One region of the Pectobacterium sp. PL64 genome, then DNA from elsewhere that is predicted to be linked to it. Evidence: predicted binding sites of a transcription regulator. Region 1 holds the regulator's gene; each other region holds the start of a gene.
The links. The regulator PhoB, encoded in region 1, activates phosphate uptake and scavenging genes when phosphate is short. The targets are predictions, from matches to a motif close to CTGTCATAAAACTGNCNNAT.

Region 1 (7,231 bases):
AGCACAAACACCAGCGTGCGGTAAGACAACGGCAGGTATTGCGCAAAGAATTCAGCACAGGCACAGGTCAGCCCCACCGCCGTCACCAGACACGCGATAAAGATTAACAACGCCAGGAAGCTGCTTCCCATGTTACCGAACGTGTGTTGCACATAAGCATGGAGAATCTCGGCTCCATTCTGCGCTTGCGGCACCAGTTCACCACTGACGGAACCGAGCTGGAACAGGCTCAGATAGACCAGCGTCAGACCGATACCAGCAATTAATCCTGCCCATACAGTGTAACGCGTCAGCAGTGCTGAACTTGTGACCCCGCGCGAGCGCGCAGCATTCACGATCACGATACCAAAGACCATTGCGCCCAACGTATCCATCGTCAGATAGCCGTTGACGAAACCATTAGAGAACGGCAGTTGCTCATACGTTTCTGTCGCCGGGATAGGCGAACCAGCAGGCCACAGGACCGCAGCAATACCCAGTACTGCCAGCGCAATGATCTTTAACGGTGCCAGCACATGGCCGACCGTATCCAGCAGTTTGCCCGGATACAGGGAAATCGCGATCACAATGGCAAAATAAATCAGACTATAAATCAGCAGCGGAGAGGCTCCGTTGCCGACCAAAGGAGCAAGACCGACTTCAAACGAGACGGTTGCCGTGCGCGGCGTTGCGAACAGTGGCCCAACAGCCAGATAGCACACGGTCGCCAGAACAACACCGGCCTTTTTACCAATCGGCGAGCTCAGCGCATCAACGCCACCGCCAACCCGGGCAAGCGCGATCACGGTCAATACAGGTAGACCAACCGCCGTCAGCAGAAAGCCAAGCGCTGCGGTCCAAACGTGCTCTCCCGCCTGCAATCCCACCATCGGCGGGAAAATAATATTTCCTGCCCCCACGAACAAAGCAAAGGTCATAAAACCTAATGCCACGATATCTTTGGAAGTTAAACGATGACTCATAGTTATGTCGTGTTGCCTGTATCAAATCGATAAAAAGAAAACGGTGCCGTTTATCGCCGCCAGAAGCCATTCACAAAGGGCTAGCCCGAAGCTGACGCCAACACTCTGGAGACGCGAAAGATGGTGAGCATAGAGGAGTTATTTTTTGCACAGCCATATTGGGTGCTAAGTAAAACGTTTATAGCGTAAAAAGACAAGCGGAGATCCAAAAACCAGAGTATCAAGCCTAACTATGCCAAAAAATAAGAATATAAATTGGTTTATCCTGATTTGCATAACACATGATTTGCGCATTTATCGATATTTCATTGCAATAAAACTGACAAAAACCGGAATAAAATGCGTTGTTCGATCATAAAAAAACATATTTCACAAAAACGTCGCGGGTAGAAGGCAAGATTGCGGCCACAAAAAAGGCCGGATCGTATGATCCAGCCTCTGTATATCCACTGCGGGGATAAGTTTACTTCACCGGTATCACCACACGCGATTGGCGATATCCACAACAAGTTTCAGCTTATTCCACTGCTGCTCTTCCGTCAGGCTGTTGCCCTCTTCCGTTGAAGCAAAGCCACACTGTGGGCTCAGGCAAATCTGGCTGAGATCGACATATTTTGCCGCTTCCGCGATGCGCGCCTGCACCACCTCTGCCTCTTCCAGTTCACCGTTCTTCGTGGTGATCAGTCCCAGCACCACCTGCTGATGGCCCGGCTTCACAAAACGCAGTGGCTCAAATCCACCCGCTCTCTCGGTATCGTATTCCAGGAAGAATGCATCAACATTCACTTCGCCAAACAGTATTTCTGCCACAGGCTCGTATCCGCCTTCAGAAATCCAGGTCGAGCGGAAATTACCGCGACAGACGTGTAATCCGATAACCAGATCCGCAGGCTTATCAGCCAGCGCTTTGTTCAGCACATCCGCATAGGTTCGCGCCAGCTGTGCCGGATCTTCACCACGCTCACGGATCTGGCGTTTTTGATCGTCAGAGCACAGGTAGGCCCATACGGTGTCATCCAGTTGCAGGAAGCGGCAACCAGCGTCATAAAATGCGTGAATCGCATCGCGCCAGGTTTGTGCCAAATCGTCGAAATAGTCCGCTAAATCGGGATAAACCGTCGCATCAATCGCTTTGCGGCCGCCACGGAAATGCATCACGCTAGGGCTTGGAATCGTCATTTTAGCGACGGCATCGCCAGAAATGCTGTTCAGGTAACGGAAATGATCGAGCATCGGATGCTGAGGATTGAAACTCACTTTATCCACGACGCGAATCGCATGGGATTTGGTCTGAATACCGTTGAATTGAATACCGTGATCGGCTTCGTAACGCTCCACGCCGTTCAAGTCGGCAAAGAAATCGAAGTGCCACCAGGCACGACGCAGTTCACCATCCGTCACAACCTGCAGGCCCGCTTCACGCTGCTTTTCTACCACCCGCAGAATCTCGCGATCTTCAATGCTACGCAGCGCAGCATCATCAATCTCGCCCGCCTGATGCTGAAGACGTGCTTCCTTGATCGCTGCCGGACGCAAGAAACTGCCGACGGTATCAGCACGGAAAGGGGATAAGGTATTCGCCATATGTCGCTCCTGACATGTTGCCAGCACCGCTCTTCAGGAAAGAAGCATGCTGACAGATAGTTTCAATGTGAAATATTTGCCCAGAGGGATAGTTACATTTAACCTTATTTAGCCATCTGGACGTCTAAATTTAAAACTATCCTGTCACGGGGCGAATCACAGGGCAATGGAAGAATTTTCACGTCACATGAAGAAAGTTCATCTAACGTGAAAACATCGCAAACTCGTAGGAGGAAATCGGAAGAATTATTCTGGCAGACCAATCTGCTGACGTGCATGGCGACGCGTTGCTTCCGGCAGTGGCAAATAGCCATCCTGATTCACCAGCGCCTGCCCTGTGTCAGACAGCACTCGCGCTAAGAATGCCGCCGTCAGCGCTTCCAACGGCTGGCTGGGCGCTTTATTCACATAGATATAGAGATAGCGGGTGTAAGGGTATAAACCGCTGCGGATATTTTCAGTCGAGGGGTAGATGTAGTCGGTGCCTTGTGCAGCTAACGGCAGCATTCTCACGCCGCTGGTACGAAAGCCCACGCTGGCATAGCCAATGGCATCGGTTGACGCCGCAACCGCTTGTACGACAGATGCCGAACCGGGCAGTTCATTAACCTGAGGAAGGAAATCGCCACGGCACAGCGCCTTTTGCTTAAAGAACCCATAGGTTCCCGACGCAGAATTTCGCCCATAGCGCAGTAGCGTGCGTTTTTCCCAACTGCCGTGCAGGCCGAGATCGCCCCACTGTTTTATCGGCTGGTGGTTACCGCAGCGCTGCGTAATCGAAAAGATGGCGTCCAGCTGCGACAAGTTCAGCCCAGGCAGCGGGTTATCCTGATTGACCAGCACGACCAGCGCATCCATCGCCACCGGCACCGCCAGCGGCGGGTAACCATAATGCTGGACGAATGCCTCAATCTCGCTGGCCTTCATCGCCCTGCTCATCGGCCCAAGCTGTGCGGCACCCGATGCCAGAGAGGTCGGCGCAGAGGACGACCCAGCGGCCTGAATCTGTAAATTCACGTTCGGGTAATGCTGGCTGAAATCCGCCGCCCAAAAGGCCATCAGGTTAGCCAGCGTATCTGACCCTGCGCTGGAGAGGTTACCTGCCAGCATCTGACGAGGTTGTGCGGAGCACAACGCGCTGAACAGCAGTAAAAAAGCGCCCGCAATGCGAGTGGCGGATGTCATAGATAGCGTTTTCCGTCAGGCTGAAGGTTTCACCGTATTTTCAGCCAGAGAGGCGGGGACAATCAACCGATTCGGCAACGTAAAGACGAAACGCGAACCCAGACCATCCTCACTCATGATCTCCAGACGGGAATCATGATGGCTGAGCGCATGCTTAACAATCGCCAGCCCCAATCCGCTGCCGCCTGTTTGTCGTGAGCGCGCCTTATCCACCCGATAAAAGCGTTCTGTCAGGCGCGGCAAGTGCTCGGCCGCAATGCCCGGCCCGTTGTCGCTGACCTGAAATTGCGCGCCCTGCGGGATCTTCTGCCAGCAGACTTCGATACGCGTTCCCGCTGGCGTATGGTTGACTGCGTTATACACCAGATTGGATACCGCACTGCGCAGCTGTTCTTCATTACCAAACACGCGGAGGCTTTCGTTCACACGAAAGACGATCTCATGACGCCCCTGACTCAGCGTCTGCGCTTCACGCTGCAATACGCGCAGCATCAACGGAATATCGACCTTTTCATTCAGATCGATTGCCGTCGCCGCCTCAATACGGGACAGGGTCAGCAGCTGTTTGACCAGCCCGTCCATACGTCGGGTCTGTTCCTGCATGGTATTCAGCGCTTTTCCGCGTAGCGCCGCATCCAGCGTTTCTTCCTGCATCATTTCCAGATAGCCCTGCAACACCGTCAGCGGCGTACGCAGTTCATGGCTCACGTTGGCAAAAAAGTTACGTCTGGCACCTTCAAGCTGGTGCATTTGCGTAATATCACGCGCCACCATCAATAACTGGCCTTCGGAATAGGGCATCACGCGGAATTCAACATGGTGGGAATTATTCAACTGCAGCGTGAGAGGACGGCTAAAATCCTGTCCTTTCATGTAATTCGTGAATTCGGGATAGCGCAATAAGTTGAGGATATTCTGACCGTTATCTTCCGGCCAGCGGAAATTCAACAGGTGCTGCGCCAGATGGTTACACCAGAAGATGGTGCCATCTTCGGTGGTGATCACCACCGCATCGGGCAAAGACTCAGCACCGCTGCGAAACCGCTTGATCAGAAGCGCCAGCTCACGGCGTCGGCGTCGGTTACGCAACTGCATCTGATAGAGCCCGTAAAACAGCGGCTCCCAGCTCCAGCGGCCGGGCGGTGGCGTCATGCTGCGGTCAACCCACAGCCAATAAGAGAGTTTTAGCTGGTTATAAAAATTCCAGCACAGCAAGCCTAATACGGCGACCAGCAGAAACCAGGGCAGATAGCCAAAAATCAGCCCCAGCAGTAAAGCGGGTAAACAAAAAAAAGCTAGCTCCAATGCCAGCCTTTTCCAGGATAAACGTTCTAGCACGTTAATGTGTCTCCGGTTACGATCACCTCAGTAACGCGTTGAAAAACGGTAGCCCGTTCCCCGAACGGTTTGCACCATTTTGTCATGTCCGCTGGTTTCCAGCGCTTTACGCAGGCGACGAATATGGACGTCGACAGTACGATCCTCAACATAAACGTTAGTGCCCCAAACGTGATTCAGCAACTGTTCCCGGCTATAAACACGTTCAGGATGCGTCATAAAGAAATGCAGCAGTTTAAATTCCGTCGGTCCCATGTCCAACGCGTGCTCTTCGGTCGTCACGCGATGTGAGGAAGGATCGAGGCTCAGGCCACGCATTTCAATCACTTCTTCCACTGCCATCGGTGAAATGCGGCGCATGACGGCTTTGATACGCGCCACCAATTCTTTGGGTGAAAACGGTTTGGTAATGTAATCATCCGCTCCCACTTCAAGCCCGCGCACGCGGTCTTCTTCTTCGCCACGCGCGGTCAACATCATCACCGGGATATCACGCGTCAGCGCTTCGCGCTTCATATGTTTGATGAATTGCAGGCCCGACCCGCCTGGCAGCATCCAGTCCAATAACACCAGTTCCGGGAATGGCTCCGACAGTTGCGTTACCGCGCTGTCATAGTCTTCAGCTTCAACAGGTTGATAACCATTTTGTTCCAGTACAAAGCAGACCATTTCACGAATTGGTGCTTCATCTTCCACGACTAATATGCGTTTTGCCATTGTTAATCCTGTCGTTAATCATCGTCGCTGTTAGCAGGCGGAGGCATTATGCGTCAGTTTTATGACAGATTTATGAAAAACGCACGGACCTCTCTGCGCGATTGTTACAGCGCGTACATCCGATTTTTCGAGCCGCTTTCCAAACGTCTGATTCCACCGCGACAGCCGCCATCCCTGCTATATATAATCATGGCATTACGATGACAAAGCACCATGGCGACGACACACCCTTTCACATAATAAATAATGACAACGTCATCCACCGCCACGCGGCATGAATATCGAGAGAACACGATGCGCATTATCCACACCGCCGATTGGCATTTAGGGCAATATTTTTATACCAAAAGTCGCGCTGCTGAGCATCAGGCTTTTCTAAACTGGCTTATCGTTCAGGTGGAACAACATCAGGTCGATGCCATTATCGTTGCTGGCGATATTTTTGATAACGGTTCGCCCCCCAGCTATGCGCGGGAAATGTATTATAGCTTCGTGGTCGCGCTACAGCGCACAGGCTGCCAGCTCATCGTTCTCGGCGGTAACCACGATTCTGTCGCGATGCTAAACGAATCCCGCGAGCTGCTGGCCTGCCTGAACACGCGGGTGATTGCCTGCGCCAGCGACGATCCAGCCCAGCAGGTGCTCCTGCTGGAAAACCGTCATGCGGCAACCCGGTGCCCTGCTCTGCGCGATTCCTTTTTTACGTCCACGTGATGTGTTGACCAGCAAAGCCGGGCAATCCGGGGATGAAAAACAGCTGGCGCTACAGGAAGCGATTACCGCGCACTACCAGCAGTGTTACCAACTGGCTTGTCAAAAACGCGACGAACTTGGCCTGCCGCTGCCGATTATTGCAACCGGGCACCTGACGACGATTGGCGCAACCGCCTCAGAATCCGTACGCGACATCTATATTGGTACGCTCGATGCCTTCCCTGCTCAGGCTTTTCCTCCTGCGGATTATATCGCGCTCGGCCATATTCACCGCCCGCAGCGCGTGACCCAAAGCGAGCATATTCGCTACAGCGGTTCGCCCATCCCGTTGAGTTTTGATGAGCTAAACAGTGAGAAATCCGTCTGTCTGGTGAGCTTTGCATCTGATGCATCACCGCAAACACCTCCGCAGATAGACATCCTGCCGATTCCCATGACTCAGCCGATGCAGCTGATTAAAGGCAGCCTGAGCGATATTGAAAAACAGCTGGCCGCCTTCCAGAGCTATCAGGGCGACAAGCCCGTGTGGTTGGATATCGAGCTCAACACGCAGGATTATCTGAGCGACATGCAAAAACGCATTCAGGCGATGACCGAGAACCTGCCCGTGGAGGTGCTGCTGCTGCGCCGCACGCGTGAACAGCGCCTGCAGGCGATAACCCGACAGGACAAGGAAACGCTGAACGAATTGAGCGTACATGACGTTTTTGAACGCCGTCTGGTCACGGAGA
Region 2 (7,231 bases), 1.2 Mb from region 1:
GCCGTAATAACCAGCTCTTGCTGGCCGCCCTGGAGCAAATTCGACCTCAGGTTGACGCGGCTATCGCGCAGTTTGGCCCCGAGCGGGTAGCTGTGATTCTGGGCACCAGTACCTCAGGATTGGATGAAGCCGATCGGTATGTCAGCGAAAATCTTCCCACTTATCACTATGCGCAGCAGGAACTTGGCGATCCTTCCCGGTTTCTGGCCGCCTATCTGGCGTTAAATGGGCCGGCTTATACGATATCAACCGCCTGCTCTTCCAGCGCCAGAGCGCTGATCAGCGGTAAGCGATTGATTGATGCCGGGCTGGTGGATGTCGCCATCGTCGGCGGCGCGGATACGCTGAGCCGTATGCCACTAAATGGCTTCGATAGCCTTGAGTCGCTTGCATCAACGCGCTGCCAGCCGTTCAGCGAAGAACGTAACGGGATCACCATCGGTGAAGGCGTGGCGCTTATGCTGATTGGGCGGCAACCCGATCGTGTGGCGGTATTGGGCGTCGGGGAGTCGTCCGATGCTCACCATATGTCGGCACCGCACCCGGAAGGTGAAGGGGCGATTCGCGCGATAACGATGGCGTTGTCACAAGCGGGATTGCAGCCTGATGACGTGGGTTATATCAATTTACACGGTACTGCCACGCGCCTGAATGACCAGATTGAAGCCAGCGTGGTTCACGCCGTGTTTGGCGATCGCGTGCCTTGTAGCTCAACCAAACACCTTACCGGCCATACGCTGGGAGCGGCGGGGATCAGTGAAGCCGCGATCTGCTGGCTGCTTCTGACGCGGGATCTCCCTTTGCCCGCGCAGGATTTCTCATGCAGTCACCCCGATGCCTCACTGCCATCATGCGGCTTGCTCAGTGAGTCTGCTCCGCTTGCACGCTCGGTCATTCTGTCTAACTCTTTTGCGTTTGGCGGCAATAATACGTGTCTGATCCTGGGGACGAATCATGAGTGAGTATCTGGCTGCGGCAGCTTATCTGCCCCATTCCGCCCCAATGGTGCTCGTTGACGAGGTGATCCACGTTGATGATGAGCATGCGCACTGCCGTGTGGCGGTCAGTCGCGACAGTATTTTGGCACCGTTTCTCAATGATCAGGGACATCTGCCTGCCTGGTTTGGTATCGAAATTATTGCTCAAACGATCGGGGTTTGGTCTGGCTGGCACGGGCGTCAAATCACTGGGCTGCAAGAGAAGCCGCGCCCCGGCATGTTGCTGGGCGGACGGGGTTATCGCTGCAAGCTGGATAATTTTCCTGCCGGCTCCCTACTTGATGTGACCGTCACGCTGCTGATGCGTGACGATAAAATTGGTAGCTTTGAGGGTGAGATCGCGATAGCTGGGGAGACGTATGCCTCTGGCCGGTTGAACACCTATCAGCCTGACGAACATGAGTTAAAAGCACTTTTAGAACAGGGAAAGCTATTATGACAACCGGAAGAACGACGATGACAACCGGGGAAACAAACATGACGCGCTCTGTGTTAGTGACCGGTGCCAGCAAAGGGATTGGTCGAGCCATTGCGCTGCGTCTGGCGGCGGATGGTTTTACCGTGGTGGTGCATTATCACCGTGATGAAAACGGGGCGCAGGAAACGTTACGCCAGATTACGGCGCAAAACGGTTCCGGCCGTATCGTCAGTTTCGATATCGCCGATCGGGAAACGTGTCGCACCGTGATCGAACAGGATATTGAGGCGAACGGTGCCTACTATGGCGTGGTCAGTAATGCGGGTATCACCTGTGACGGCGCTTTTCCCGCCCTCGACGAGCAGGCGTGGGATAGCGTCATTCACACCAATCTCGATAGCTTCTATAACGTGATTCATCCCTGTGTGATGCCGATGATCGGTCTGCGTAAAGGCGGACGCATTATCACGCTGTCTTCGGTTTCCGGGATCATGGGAAATCGGGGGCAGGTTAACTACAGCGCCGCGAAAGCGGGCATTATCGGCGCAACGAAAGCGTTGGCGATCGAACTGGCGAAGCGAACAATTACCGTTAACTGCATTGCTCCCGGTTTGATTGATACCGGCATGATTCAAATGGAGCCGGTAGCCGTTGAAGAAGCCATGAAGATGATTCCCATGAAGCGCATGGGGCAGGCGGAAGAGGTCGCAGGGCTGGCGAGTTATCTTATGTCCGATATCGCGAGTTATGTCACGCGTCAGGTCATTTCTATTAATGGAGGGATGCTGTGATGCGTCGTGTTGTGGTAACGGGGATGGGCGGCGTCACCGCGTTCGGTGAGTCCTGGGAAAGCGTGTCTGACGGGTTGCGTGCGGGTCGTAATGCGATACGTAAGATGCCCGAATGGCAGGTTTATGATGGCCTGAATACGCAGTTGGGCTCGCCGATTGATCACTTCAGTCTGCCAGAACACTACACGCGTAAACGCATCCGCTCGATGGGGCGCGTGTCTCTGATGGCAACCCGAGCAACCGAGCTGGCGTTGGAACAGGCTGGATTGATTGGTCATCCAGTGCTGACTAACGGAGAAACCGGCATTGCTTACGGCTCCTCAACGGGCAGCACAGGGCCGGTGAGCGAATTCGCCACTATGCTGACCGAAAAGCACACCAATAATATTACCGGTACGACCTATGTGCAGATGATGCCGCATACCACGGCGGTGAATGCTGGCCTGTTTTTTGGCCTGCGCGGCCGTGTGATTCCGACGTCCAGCGCCTGTACGTCGGGAAGTCAGGCGATTGGCTACGCCTGGGAAGCGATTCGTCATGGCTATCAGACGGTCATGGTGGCGGGCGGTGCGGAAGAACTGTGCCCGTCAGAAGCAGCCGTGTTTGATACGCTGTTTGCCACCAGCCAACGCAACGATGTGCCGGAAACGACGCCGTCGCCTTTTGACACCAGCCGTGACGGCTTGGTTATCGGCGAAGGGGCGGGGACGTTAGTGCTTGAAGAGCTTGAACATGCCGTCGCGCGTGGTGCGACGATTTATGCCGAACTGGTTGGGTTTTACACCAACTGTGATGCGGCACATATTACGCAACCTCAGCGTGAAACCATGCAGATTTGCATTGAAGGATCGCTGCGCTGCGCGGGTTTACAACCTAGCGATGTGGGGTATATCAGCGCACACGGTACCGCAACCGATCGGGGCGATGTCGCGGAGAGTCAGGCTACCGCTGCCGTGTTCGGTAAATCCACGCCGATTTCGTCGCTGAAAAGCTATTTCGGCCATACGCTGGGTGCCTGTGGTGCGCTTGAAGCATGGATGAGTATTGAAATGATGCGTGAAGGTTGGTTTGCACCGACGCTTAATTTACGGCAACCTGCAGAAGACTGTGGCGAGTTGGATTACATCATGGGTGAGCCACGCCATATTGAGACGGATTATATCCAGTCTAATAACTTCGCCTTTGGCGGCATCAATACGTCGCTGATTTTCCGTCGTTGGCAATAATGGATTGAGAACGTTAACGGGTTCATGATGAATAACAAACAACAATACCTGGATATCGCTGAAGGGAAGGGTGAAAAAGCGCCTTCAACGATGGTGGCCTTTTCCTCACGAGAGATGAGCTACCCGCTGCTGGAAAGCTTGCTAGAGGCGCAGCCATTTTTCACCGATGGCGAAGTAAGCTATACCGAGCAGGGACAGGGCGGATTCTTTTATACCTGTCGTCATCACGATCGCGAGCTGACCTTTTATCTTGAGGTATCGGAGCGCGATCCCGAGAATAGCATCACGCCGATACATTCAACCGACCCGATTTCGCCCGAGCTGCTGGCGCAGGCGAATGCGGCGACGCAGGAAGTGATGGTTGAGTGTATTTTTGGGCCAAATCCTCTGGAAGACTACGTTCATCAGCTTCGTTTATTAAGCGCTGTGGTACCGGATTTTCTCCTGGGGATCGATATTTCCGCTGCTGGTAACGTGTTTACCCGTGAATGGCTGAATTTTCAGCTGGAAGATGATGTCCTGCCGGAAATTGAATCGCTGTATACCATTCATGCCGTGTACGATACCGAGAACGATCCGCCCACGACATTCTGGTTTCACTCACATGGTCTGGCGCGATGCGGCCTGACAGAGGCCGAATTAGTCATTCCCGAGACGCTCAGTTCATATTACGGCATCCCGGATTTATTCAGAAGTTTTGTCAATAATGCCATTCAAAATCAGCAGATTACTTTTAATGAGCCGATTCTGTGCGGGCAAACGGACAGCGGCTATGAATATCTGGTGGCGTTGCCGTTTGAAGAAGGGCTGCGGCATGTGAATCAATCCACGCCGATTGACCAACTGCGGCCTCTGGAAGGCATGCGCTACGATCTGGAAGGGACGCCGGAAGGCGTGTTTCTGGGCGATCGCGCCGATCGGGATGACGTGCATCAGGAGCCTTCCTGTATGCTGTTTCGTACCAACGAAGAAAACCCTGTACTGCAAACGTTCTTCAAAGGGTTTGATGAGCAGAATGCCATCATGTTCTGGCGCACGAATGCGGAAACGGCAGAAATGTCACGTAAGGCACTGCTGCGCTGGCGTTATTTCGTCAACATGTTTAAAAACTACCATGTGAGCGACGAGCCGGCTAAGCCGGGTTTTTTAGCTAAGCTACTAAAAAAAGCACCTAAACCTGTCGAAAGTGAATGGCGCTTTATGGTGAAGTTTGGCATTCCTCATGGCGAAGAGGGAGAAGAGCGTGAACACATGTGGTTTGTGCCCGAAAAAATCGACGACGCGGTCGTCACCGGGACATTAATCAATCATCCGTTCTACGTTGAGGATATGCAGGAAGGCGGTGTGTATTCTATTGATATATCGTGGGTAACCGATTGGGCGATTTATTATCAGGGCGATAGCTATAAGCCTGATACAATTTACAAACTGCTTAGCCATAGCCAGACTCACTGACCTCTTTCCTTCCCCAGTCAGAACGCCTGTTCTGGCTGGTGGCACCTGAATTTCCCTGCATTCTGCGCCATTGTCATAAAACTGTCATATTGCGTACATTTTACTGTCACCAAACTGTCCTATTTTTCCTCCTGCGAACTACACTCTGATTTGATAACTCTGATAGATAACGACGTTACGTCGACACGTTTGAGTATCCCACAGGAGGGATTATGAAACTGATGCGTACCACTCTTGCCAGTGTTGTTGCGGCAACCTTTTCTCTGACGGCATTTTCTGCTTTAGCTGCTGCTAACCTCACCGGTGCCGGTGCGACATTCCCTGCGCCTGTTTATGCCAAATGGGCTGACTCCTATCAAAAAGAAACCGGTAATAAAGTTAACTATCAAGGCATCGGTTCTTCTGGTGGTGTAAAACAGATTATCGCTAAAACAGTCGATTTCGGTGCTTCTGACGCGCCTCTGGCTGACGACAAATTAGCACAGGATGGTTTATTCCAGTTCCCAACCGTTATCGGTGGTGTGGTGCTGGCAGTGAACGTTCCTGGTATCAAATCTGGCGAATTGACGCTGGATGGTAAAACGCTGGGTGATATCTACCTGGGCAACATCAAAAAATGGAACGACCCAGCAATCACTAAACTGAACCCGAATGCCAAACTGCCGGATCAGGACATCGCTGTGGTTCGTCGTGCTGACGGTTCTGGTACCTCTTTCGTGTTCACCAGCTACCTGGCAAAAGTGAACCCAGAGTGGAAAGAGAAGATTGGTGCAGGTTCTACTGTGAACTGGCCAACCGGTCTGGGCGGTAAAGGTAACGATGGTATCGCGGCGTTCGTACAGCGTCTGCCTGGTTCTATCGGCTACGTAGAATACGCGTATGCCAAGCAGAACAACCTGGCTTACACCAAACTGATTTCTGCCGATGGCAAAGCGGTTAGCCCGACTGGCGCAAGCTTCAGCAACGCGGCTAAAGAGATCGACTGGAGCAAGTCTTTCGCTCAGGATCTGACTAACCAGAAAGGCGCTGATGCATGGCCGATCACTTCAACCACGTTCATTCTGGTTCACACCAAGCAGGATAAACCTGAGCAGGGCACTGAAGTGTTGAAATTCTTCGACTGGGCGTTCAAAAAAGGCGGCGAGCAAGCTGAAGCGCTGGATTACGCCACACTGCCAAAAGAAGTGGTTGAGCAAATCCGTGCTGCCTGGAAAACTCAGGTAAAAGACAGCAGCGGTAAAGCACTGTACTAATTATCGTATCGACACGTCGTGTTGATAACCAGAGCGTGATGAGGCTGTCAGGTTCTGGGAAATACGTAGTGGAATAACAAGTCGTATCGAGGCGGAGAGGTGATAGCAACCTCTCTGCCTTCAATAGCTTATCAAATGTAGTTAAAACGAGAAGAGAGACGTATGGCGGAGTACAAGCCAACTATCAAAGCCCCGGGAAAATATGGCGATATCCTCTTCAGCACGCTGGTAAAACTGGCGGCGCTGGTCACGCTACTGCTATTGGGTGGCATCATTGTTTCCCTGATTGTGGCGTCCTGGCCTAGCATCGAGAAGTTCGGTTTTGCCTTCTTGTGGACGAAAGAGTGGGATGCGCCCGCAGAGCAGTTTGGTGCACTGGTTCCGATTTACGGCACCATCGTTACCTCACTGATTGCACTGATTATTGCGATTCCGATTAGCTTCGGGATTGCGCTATTTCTGACAGAACTGGCACCAGCCTGGTTGAAGCGTCCGCTTGGCGTGGCGATTGAATTGCTGGCGGCCATACCGAGTATTGTTTACGGCATGTGGGGGCTGTTCATTTTCGCTCCGCTGTTTGCCAAATACTTCCAACAGCCGGTAGGCAATGTCCTGTCCGGCATTCCTATTGTTGGCTCGCTGTTCTCCGGCCCGGCATTCGGGATCGGTATTCTGGCGGCTGGCGTCATTCTGGCCATCATGATTATCCCGTACATTGCGGCGGTGATGCGTGACGTGTTTGAGCAAACGCCGGTGATGATGAAAGAGTCCGCTTACGGCATTGGCTGTACGACGTGGGAAGTCATCTGGCGCATTGTGCTGCCTTACACCAAAAACGGTGTAATCGGCGGGGTGATGTTGGGACTGGGACGTGCGTTAGGGGAAACCATGGCGGTGACCTTTATCATCGGTAACACCTACCAGCTCGACAGCGCGTCGCTGTATATGCCAGGCAACAGTATTACCTCTGCGCTGGCGAACGAATTCGCTGAAGCGGAATCCGGCCTGCACACGGCGGCACTGATGGAGCTGGGGCTGATTCTGTTTGTGATTACCTTTATTGTTCTGGCATGTTCAAAGCTGATGGTTA
Region 3 (7,231 bases), 1.3 Mb from region 1:
GATAAACAGAGGGTCAATCCAGGCTCTGCCGGTGAAATTTGCTTCTGGGGCGCGGATAAACTCCCGGCTTCCACTTTCAGAAATCGTCATCTGGGCGTCTGCCGCCAGCGCCGTTGGTACAGCAAAGGCTGAGAACAGAAATGCACCGGCTATCGAAGAGGTTTTAACATTCATCACTAACTCCGTTAGAGGGAAAAGAAATAATGGGGCGGATGTTTATGAAATTAAGTTTTGTACTACCCCAGTGATATTTAGCAGAGTTGGTATGAAAGATAATTAATGAAAATCGATAGCCTTTATGAGATTATCTCATCAATCAGGCTGATCTGTGCGAACGTTTTGGTGAGGATTGGCTTAAGTTATGACTGCATACCCTATGGGGAAGTCTGCTCGCGCAGGGCGGTAATATCTTTCTTGGCTGGAGCGCCGAACAAACGGCGGTATTCGCGGCTGAATTGAGAAGGGCTTTCATAACCCACTTTGGAAGAATGATCATCGCTGAGGCTCGCAAGGTACATTGAACCGTTTTACCCTGCTCGCCTTACATCAATTCTATATCTATCAGCCTTCTACAAAAGGTAGCGCCTGCGCACATGCCCATGCTGAACTCCACGCCCATTGGAAGTTATAGCCGCCGAGCCAGCCGGTCACATCGACCACTTCGCCGATGAAATACAACCCCGGCACCGCGCTGGCTTCCATGGTTTTTGAGGACAGCGCGCGGGTGTCAACGCCGCCGATGGTCACTTCGGCCGTGCGATAACCTTCCGTACCGTTTGGCTGCACGCGCCACTGTTGCAGACTCTGTTCAATCTGCGTTTGCTGTGCGCTGTTGAGCTGTTTCAACGTGACGTCCGGCAGTTGCCCTAACTCCTGTAGGCATTCAACCAGGCGTTTAGGTAGCCACTGTGCCAGCGTGTTTTTTAGGCTTTGGTTCGGGTGAGCGGCGCGCTCGTCATTAATAAGCTGGGTGAGATCGCGATCGGGCAGTAGATTGATGGTGACGAATTCACCCGCCTGCCAGTAGCTGGAGATCTGCAAAATAGCGGGGCCAGAGAGCCCACGGTGCGTAAACAGGATGTTTTCACGGAACGTCACGCCGTTTTCTGCGGTGACGACGGTCGGCACGGAGACGCCGGAGAGCGTTTGCAACTGTTCGAGCAGCGGCTTGTGCAGCGTAAAGGGCACCAGTGCTGCGCGAGTTGGGAGCACGTTGATACCGAACTGGGCGGCGAGCTGGTAACCGAACGGCGTCGCGCCCAGACCGGGCATCGACAGGCCGCCGCAGGCAACGACCAACGATGCGCTCTGGAATGATGTGCCGTTGTTTAGCTGGATGGTGAACCGATCGTCTGATTTCTCCACCGAGGTCACTTCACTGCGCAGGCGGAGGGTGACATTCGCTCGCTCACATTCTGTTACCAGCATGTCCACGATTTGCTGTGCGGAATCATCGCAGAATAGCTGACCGAGTGTTTTCTCGTGGTAAGCGATGCGGTGGCTGTTGACCAGGCTGATGAAATCCCATTGGGTATAACGCGCCAGTGCTGATTTACAAAAGTGAGGATTGTGAGACAGATAGGCCGCCGGCTCCGCATACATATTGGTAAAGTTGCAGCGCCCGCCCCCGGACATCAATATTTTCCGGCCAGCCTTCTTGCCGTTATCGAGCAGTAGAACACGCAGTCCGCGTTGTCCTGCCTGTGCCGCACAAAACATGCCTGCTGCACCGGCACCGATGATGACAGCGTCAAACTGTTCCACAATGCATTTCTCCGATGAGTGATTTTATCTTCTTGGATTGCCATAGGCTGATAAGCCGTAGGGCGGCAAATTGTAGTGTTGGTTTTTGTTCGATACCAGCGTAACAATTTGCATATTTTAGTAAAAATATATAATTATTTGATTTTTATTGATTAAGTGGTTTTTCCATCGATCGCCGTCACATATTAAGTCAAAAAAATGTCATATTTCGCTTTTCCCGACCCCTGCTTGTCGCCGATAATGCGCCGCGTTCATGACCACTAAATGGCCTAACGTTTATGCTACATTTATTTGCCGGTTTGGATTACTACACTGGCCTGATGTTGATATTGGCTTTGTTGTTTGTACTGATGTATGAAGCCATCAACGGTTTTCACGATACTGCGAATGCCGTTGCCACTGTTATTTATACCCGTGCCATGCGTGCCGAGTTTGCTGTTGTTATGGCGGGTGTCTTTAATTTCTTCGGTGTACTGCTGGGCGGCCTGAGCGTGGCCTATGCAATTGTTCACCTTCTCCCCACGGATTTATTGCTGAACGTGAGTTCGGCGCACGGCCTGGCCATGGTCTTTTCCATGCTGCTGGCTGCCATTATCTGGAACCTCGGTACCTGGTACTTCGGTATTCCTGCCTCCAGTTCTCACACGCTGATCGGCTCCATTATCGGTATTGGTTTAACCAACGCACTGTTGACGGATACCTCTGTCGTGGATGCGTTGAACGTGCCGAAAATGATCAGCATTTTCCTGTCGTTGCTGCTCTCGCCGATTGTGGGGATGGTAGTTGCAGGTCTGCTGGTGCTGGTGCTGCGTCGGTTCTGGAACAACAGCAAAAAACGCAAGCGCGTGCATCTGACGCCTGTCGATCGCGAAAAGCAGGACGGTAAACGTAAGCCGCCGTTTTGGACGCGTACCGCGCTGATTTTATCGGCGATTGGTGTGAGCTTCTCTCATGGTGCAAACGACGGTCAGAAAGGTATCGGCTTGATTATGCTGGTGCTGATTGGCGTCGCGCCAGCCGGGTTTATTGTCAACATGAACGCGTCTGGCTATGACATCAGCCGTACCCGTGATGCCGTTGTCAATTTGCAGGAATACTACAAGCAGCACGGCGACGCGCTGACGCATGTGATCGACCTGTCTCCGCCAGTCATTCCTACGCCAGAAAGCACGATTCCTGGCAACGGTCAGAAAGAGTTTCACTGTGACAGTTCACGCGTGATGATTGCGATTGACCGTACACAGGGCCTGCTGAATAACCTGAAAAGTTACGACCAGCTGAATCCTGACGATCGTAGCAGAGTACGTCGTTTGCTGATGTGTATCTCTGACACGATGGATCGGGTGATCAAGCTGCCAGAAACGTCGGGCGAAGATAAGCGCTACCTGAGCAACCTGCGTAAAGACATGCTACAGACGGTTGAGTACGCGCCTCTTTGGATTATCGTCGCTGTCGCATTGGCGCTGTCTCTGGGCACCATGGTGGGCTGGAAACGCGTTGCAGTGACCATCGGTGAGAAGATTGGTAAGAAAGGCATGACCTACGCACAGGGCGTTTCGGCGCAGGTGACGGCGGCCTTGTCGATTGGCGTTGCCAGCTATACCGGTATGCCAGTTTCCACCACGCACGTATTGTCTTCGGCGGTTGCCGGGACGATGATTGCGGACGGTGGTGGTGTACAGGGCAAAACGATAAGAAGTATTCTGCTTGCCTGGGTGCTGACGCTGCCTGTCTCAATGCTGATGTCCGGTACGCTGTACTGGCTGGCGTTGAAGCTGATCTAACGGCGTTAATTCATCACGCATAAAAAAACGTAGGGAACGTTTTTCAACGTCGCTTGCGACGGCCCGAAGGGTAACGGACAAGGATGTCCGTCATAAAAAAAGGCGATTCTGTGGGGAATCGCCTTTTTACTTTTTATCGACGTTCATGGTTGTCATACCAATGATGGTGTTAATAGCAATAGTTATGCTAATGCCAAAGAATTGTGTCAGTACCCGCGTTTAATACCATATTGTCATCGCAAACAGACTGATGACGATAAGGCCACACAGGGCGGTCGTAAGCAGAAACTGTCCCCGCACTCGCTCGCAACGGCGAATAAACTCAGGGTCGTGATGATCAAGATAGCGTTGCGCGTAGATATAGCGTACCAGCCGGATTTGTTTACTTGGCTGGCCGTGCGATGTAAAGAAGCCACCCCCGTCAACGTATTGGTAAAGCAGCGGGTCACAGTCACGCAAAATCAGCAGTAACACGCGTAATGAAGAGTAGTACCTCGCCATATTGATGATGCAGACGATACATAAAGCCCAGAAAAGCGCAAATGTACTAATCATGCTTCCCTCCCGGTCGTTCTATTCGTCAGATTCGATGGCCATACCTTCCCGTTGTCCACCTGTCACCGATGACAAGCGTTACTATTTATCCGCGACGCTTATCTACGACGTTTGTCTGTGACATTTTTCTACGAATAGTTATGCCACGCGCTTGCGCACGATTTTATTGTCATTTTGGATAGCCAACGGCATCACGGCTAGCCCCATTCTCGTTTTCCATCCCAGGGTGCAGCGGACAGGCTCACCGCCCCCTACTTGTAGTGTAGAAGAAGAATGTTCGTTTGTGCCAGAGAGGCAGGCGCAATCGGCATGAAGGACGATTTTCGACGAGATAATGCCCTTTCTGAAAGGAGAAGCTGCGCGATTTAACTGTGAAAAGGAGCGGTTTCTACTACACTTATCAATAGAATTAACAGGTTTGAAAACGGGTTGTGATCGACTGAACAGTCCGATAGCGCGGACGAGTGCTATCGTATAACTCTCTGTTAAGTATTAGAGCGGCAGGAGAAATATCTGCTAACCCTTAATTAGTCTTTACGGAAGGAGTCTTATTATGGCTTACAAACACATCCTTATTGCTGTTGACCTTTCTCCAGAAAGCAAAGTGTTAGTGGAAAAAGCGGTTTCAATGGCAAGGCCGTACAATGCGAAAGTGTCGTTAATCCACGTCGATGTGAACTACTCCGATCTCTACACCGGGCTGATTGACGTCAATCTGGGTGACATGCAACAGCGTATCTCCGAAGAAACCCAGAACGCGTTGGCTGAGCTGTCCCAGAACGCGGGCTACCCTATCAGCGAGACGCTGAGCGGCAGCGGCGATTTAGGGCAGGTGCTGGTTGATGCGATTAAGAAATATGATGTCGATCTCGTGCTGTGCGGTCACCATCAGGACTTCTGGAGCAAACTGATGTCTTCTGCTCGTCAGCTGATTAATACCGTACATGTCGACATGCTCATCGTGCCGCTGCGTGATGATGAAGACGAATAAAAATTAGCTTTTTTTGCATTTTTTTTCAGTGATGAAAGGCACGGCTTCTTAGCTGTGCCTTTTGTTATATAACAAAAACTTATAGCAAATTTCTCTTCTCAAATCGCCAAAAAACCCTTCCTATCCCATTGGATTATAACGTTTATCTGAAAAGAAAACGCTTGCTTAAATATCCATCGCCAGTGTTATAGTCCAGAGGACACAACATCATTTTCACCGATCCCACAAGCTTCTGCGTGTCTAAAAATAAAGAAGCAGACGGGAACTTATTCGTTCAATCAGGAGCTGTTCATGGCACAAATCGTATCTCTGGCAAGTTTTCTTGATTCTGTTCAACAACGCGATCCGCATCAGCCTGAGTTTCTACAGGCCGTTAATGAAGTCCTTTCCACTCTGTGGCCTTTTCTGGAACAGAACCCTCACTATGCGGATTACAGCCTGCTGGAACGATTGGTAGAACCAGAACGCGTGATTCAGTTCCGCGTCGCATGGACGGACGACAAAGGTCAGGTACAGGTAAACCGCGCCTGGCGTGTCCAGTTCAGCTCTGCGATCGGCCCATACAAAGGCGGCATGCGTTTCCACCCGTCCGTTAACCTGTCGATTCTGAAATTCCTCGGCTTCGAGCAGACCTTCAAAAATGCGCTGACGACGCTGCCAATGGGCGGCGGCAAAGGCGGCTCGGACTTTAACCCGAAAGGGAAAAGCCAGGGCGAAGTCATGCGCTTCTGTCAGGCACTGATGACGGAGCTGTATCGTCATCTGGGTGCGGACACAGACGTTCCGGCGGGCGACATCGGCGTGGGCGGCCGTGAAGTCGGTTTCATGACCGGCATGATGAAGAAACTGACCAACAACACCGCGTGCGTCTTCACCGGTAAAGGATTGTCGTTCGGCGGCAGTCTGATCCGTCCTGAAGCGACGGGCTATGGTCTGATCTACTTCACGGAAGCGATGCTGAAACGCCACGGTCTGGGCTTTGAAGGCATGCGTGTCGCGGTATCCGGCTCCGGTAATGTGGCGCAGTACGCGATTGAAAAAGCGATGGAACTGGGTGCACGCGTGGTTACGGCATCGGATTCTAACGGCACGGTGGTGGATGAGAACGGGTTTACCACAGAGAAACTGGCGCTGCTGGAAGAGATTAAAAACAAACGCTATGGCCGCGTGGAAGATTACGCGCGCGAAGCGAAACTGACCTACCTCGCAGGCAAAACGCCGTGGGAAGTACCGGTAGACATCGCGCTGCCGTGTGCGACGCAGAATGAGCTGGATCTGCCAGCGGCGCAGACGCTGATTGCTAACGGTGTGAAAGCCGTGGCAGAAGGTGCCAACATGCCAACCACGATCCCAGCGACCGACGCGTTCCTGGATGCAGGCGTGCTGTTTGCGCCGGGCAAAGCGGCCAACGCCGGCGGCGTGGCGACATCCGGTCTGGAAATGGCGCAGAACGCAGCACGTTTGGGCTGGAAAGCCGAGAAGGTAGATGCGCGCCTGCACCACATCATGCTGGATATTCACAATGCCTGTGTGCAGTACGGCGGTGAAAACAGCCAGACTAACTACGTGCGCGGTGCCAACGTGGCGGGCTTTGTAAAAGTGGCCGACGCGATGCTGGCGCAGGGCGTCGTGTAACACCTGCTTTACTTAAAGCGCCTGTATTCGCAGGCGCTTTGATTTCTCACTTATTTATCTAAATTTTAGCGACATTTCTTGCTGGACACCGCTTCCTGCCTTTCTTTATCTTAATCAGCATTGCGTATCGTCAGTCTTCTGGTACAACCCGTTCTCTTCAAGGCTTACACCATTGTGAAAATCAAACATCTTCCTTTCGATCAGAATCGTAATGGCTGGTCGGCAGATCTTATCGATAAACCTAATTACCCGCAGCAGCGTGGAAAAACAACGGCGGACTGGCTGGTGATCGGCGCGGGCTATGCGGGGATTGCCTTTGCACAGCGTCTGGCTGAACAGCGCCCGGATAAACACATTATCCTGCTGGATGCGGGCGAGATTGGCGACAATGCCTCCGGTCGTAATTCCGGTTTCGTTATCGATTTGCCGCACAACATCGGTAGCTCGACGGCCGAGCTGGAAAAAGCAGCGGCTTATCGTCGTCTGTTGCAGTCCGGTGTGG

Region 2: the regulator PhoB is predicted to act here: its motif matches at 4,959-4,978, upstream of pstS (phosphate ABC transporter substrate-binding protein PstS).
Region 3: the regulator PhoB is predicted to act here: its motif matches at 1,952-1,971, upstream of pitA (inorganic phosphate transporter PitA).

The regions. Positions count from the first base shown of each region.
Region 1 covers NZ_CP092070.1:644,608-651,838, reverse strand. The annotation lists gene brnQ (branched-chain amino acid transport system II carrier protein) at 1-962, opposite strand, end outside; gene HP572_RS02795 (cobalamin-independent methionine synthase II family protein) at 1,440-2,546, opposite strand; gene HP572_RS02790 (PstS family phosphate ABC transporter substrate-binding protein) at 2,793-3,731, opposite strand; gene phoR (phosphate regulon sensor histidine kinase PhoR) at 3,747-5,069, opposite strand; gene phoB (phosphate response regulator transcription factor PhoB) at 5,097-5,786, opposite strand; partial or broken gene sbcD (exonuclease subunit SbcD) at 6,081-7,231, shown strand, end outside.
Region 2 covers NZ_CP092070.1:4,495,016-4,502,246, forward strand. The annotation lists gene HP572_RS20220 (beta-ketoacyl-[acyl-carrier-protein] synthase family protein) at 1-962, shown strand, start outside; gene HP572_RS20225 (hotdog family protein) at 955-1,437, shown strand; gene HP572_RS20230 (3-ketoacyl-ACP reductase FabG2) at 1,476-2,207, shown strand; gene HP572_RS20235 (beta-ketoacyl-ACP synthase) at 2,207-3,433, shown strand; gene HP572_RS20240 (DUF4026 domain-containing protein) at 3,461-4,888, shown strand; gene pstS (phosphate ABC transporter substrate-binding protein PstS) at 5,101-6,141, shown strand; gene pstC (phosphate ABC transporter permease PstC) at 6,304-7,231, shown strand, end outside.
Region 3 covers NZ_CP092070.1:4,400,221-4,407,451, reverse strand. The annotation lists gene HP572_RS19820 (cupin domain-containing protein) at 1-174, opposite strand, end outside; partial or broken gene HP572_RS19815 (AraC family transcriptional regulator) at 375-482, opposite strand; gene HP572_RS19810 (NAD(P)/FAD-dependent oxidoreductase) at 562-1,764, opposite strand; gene pitA (inorganic phosphate transporter PitA) at 2,043-3,548, shown strand; gene uspB (universal stress protein UspB) at 3,768-4,103, opposite strand; gene uspA (universal stress protein UspA) at 4,657-5,094, shown strand; gene gdhA (NADP-specific glutamate dehydrogenase) at 5,386-6,729, shown strand; gene HP572_RS19785 (FAD-binding oxidoreductase) at 6,904-7,231, shown strand, end outside.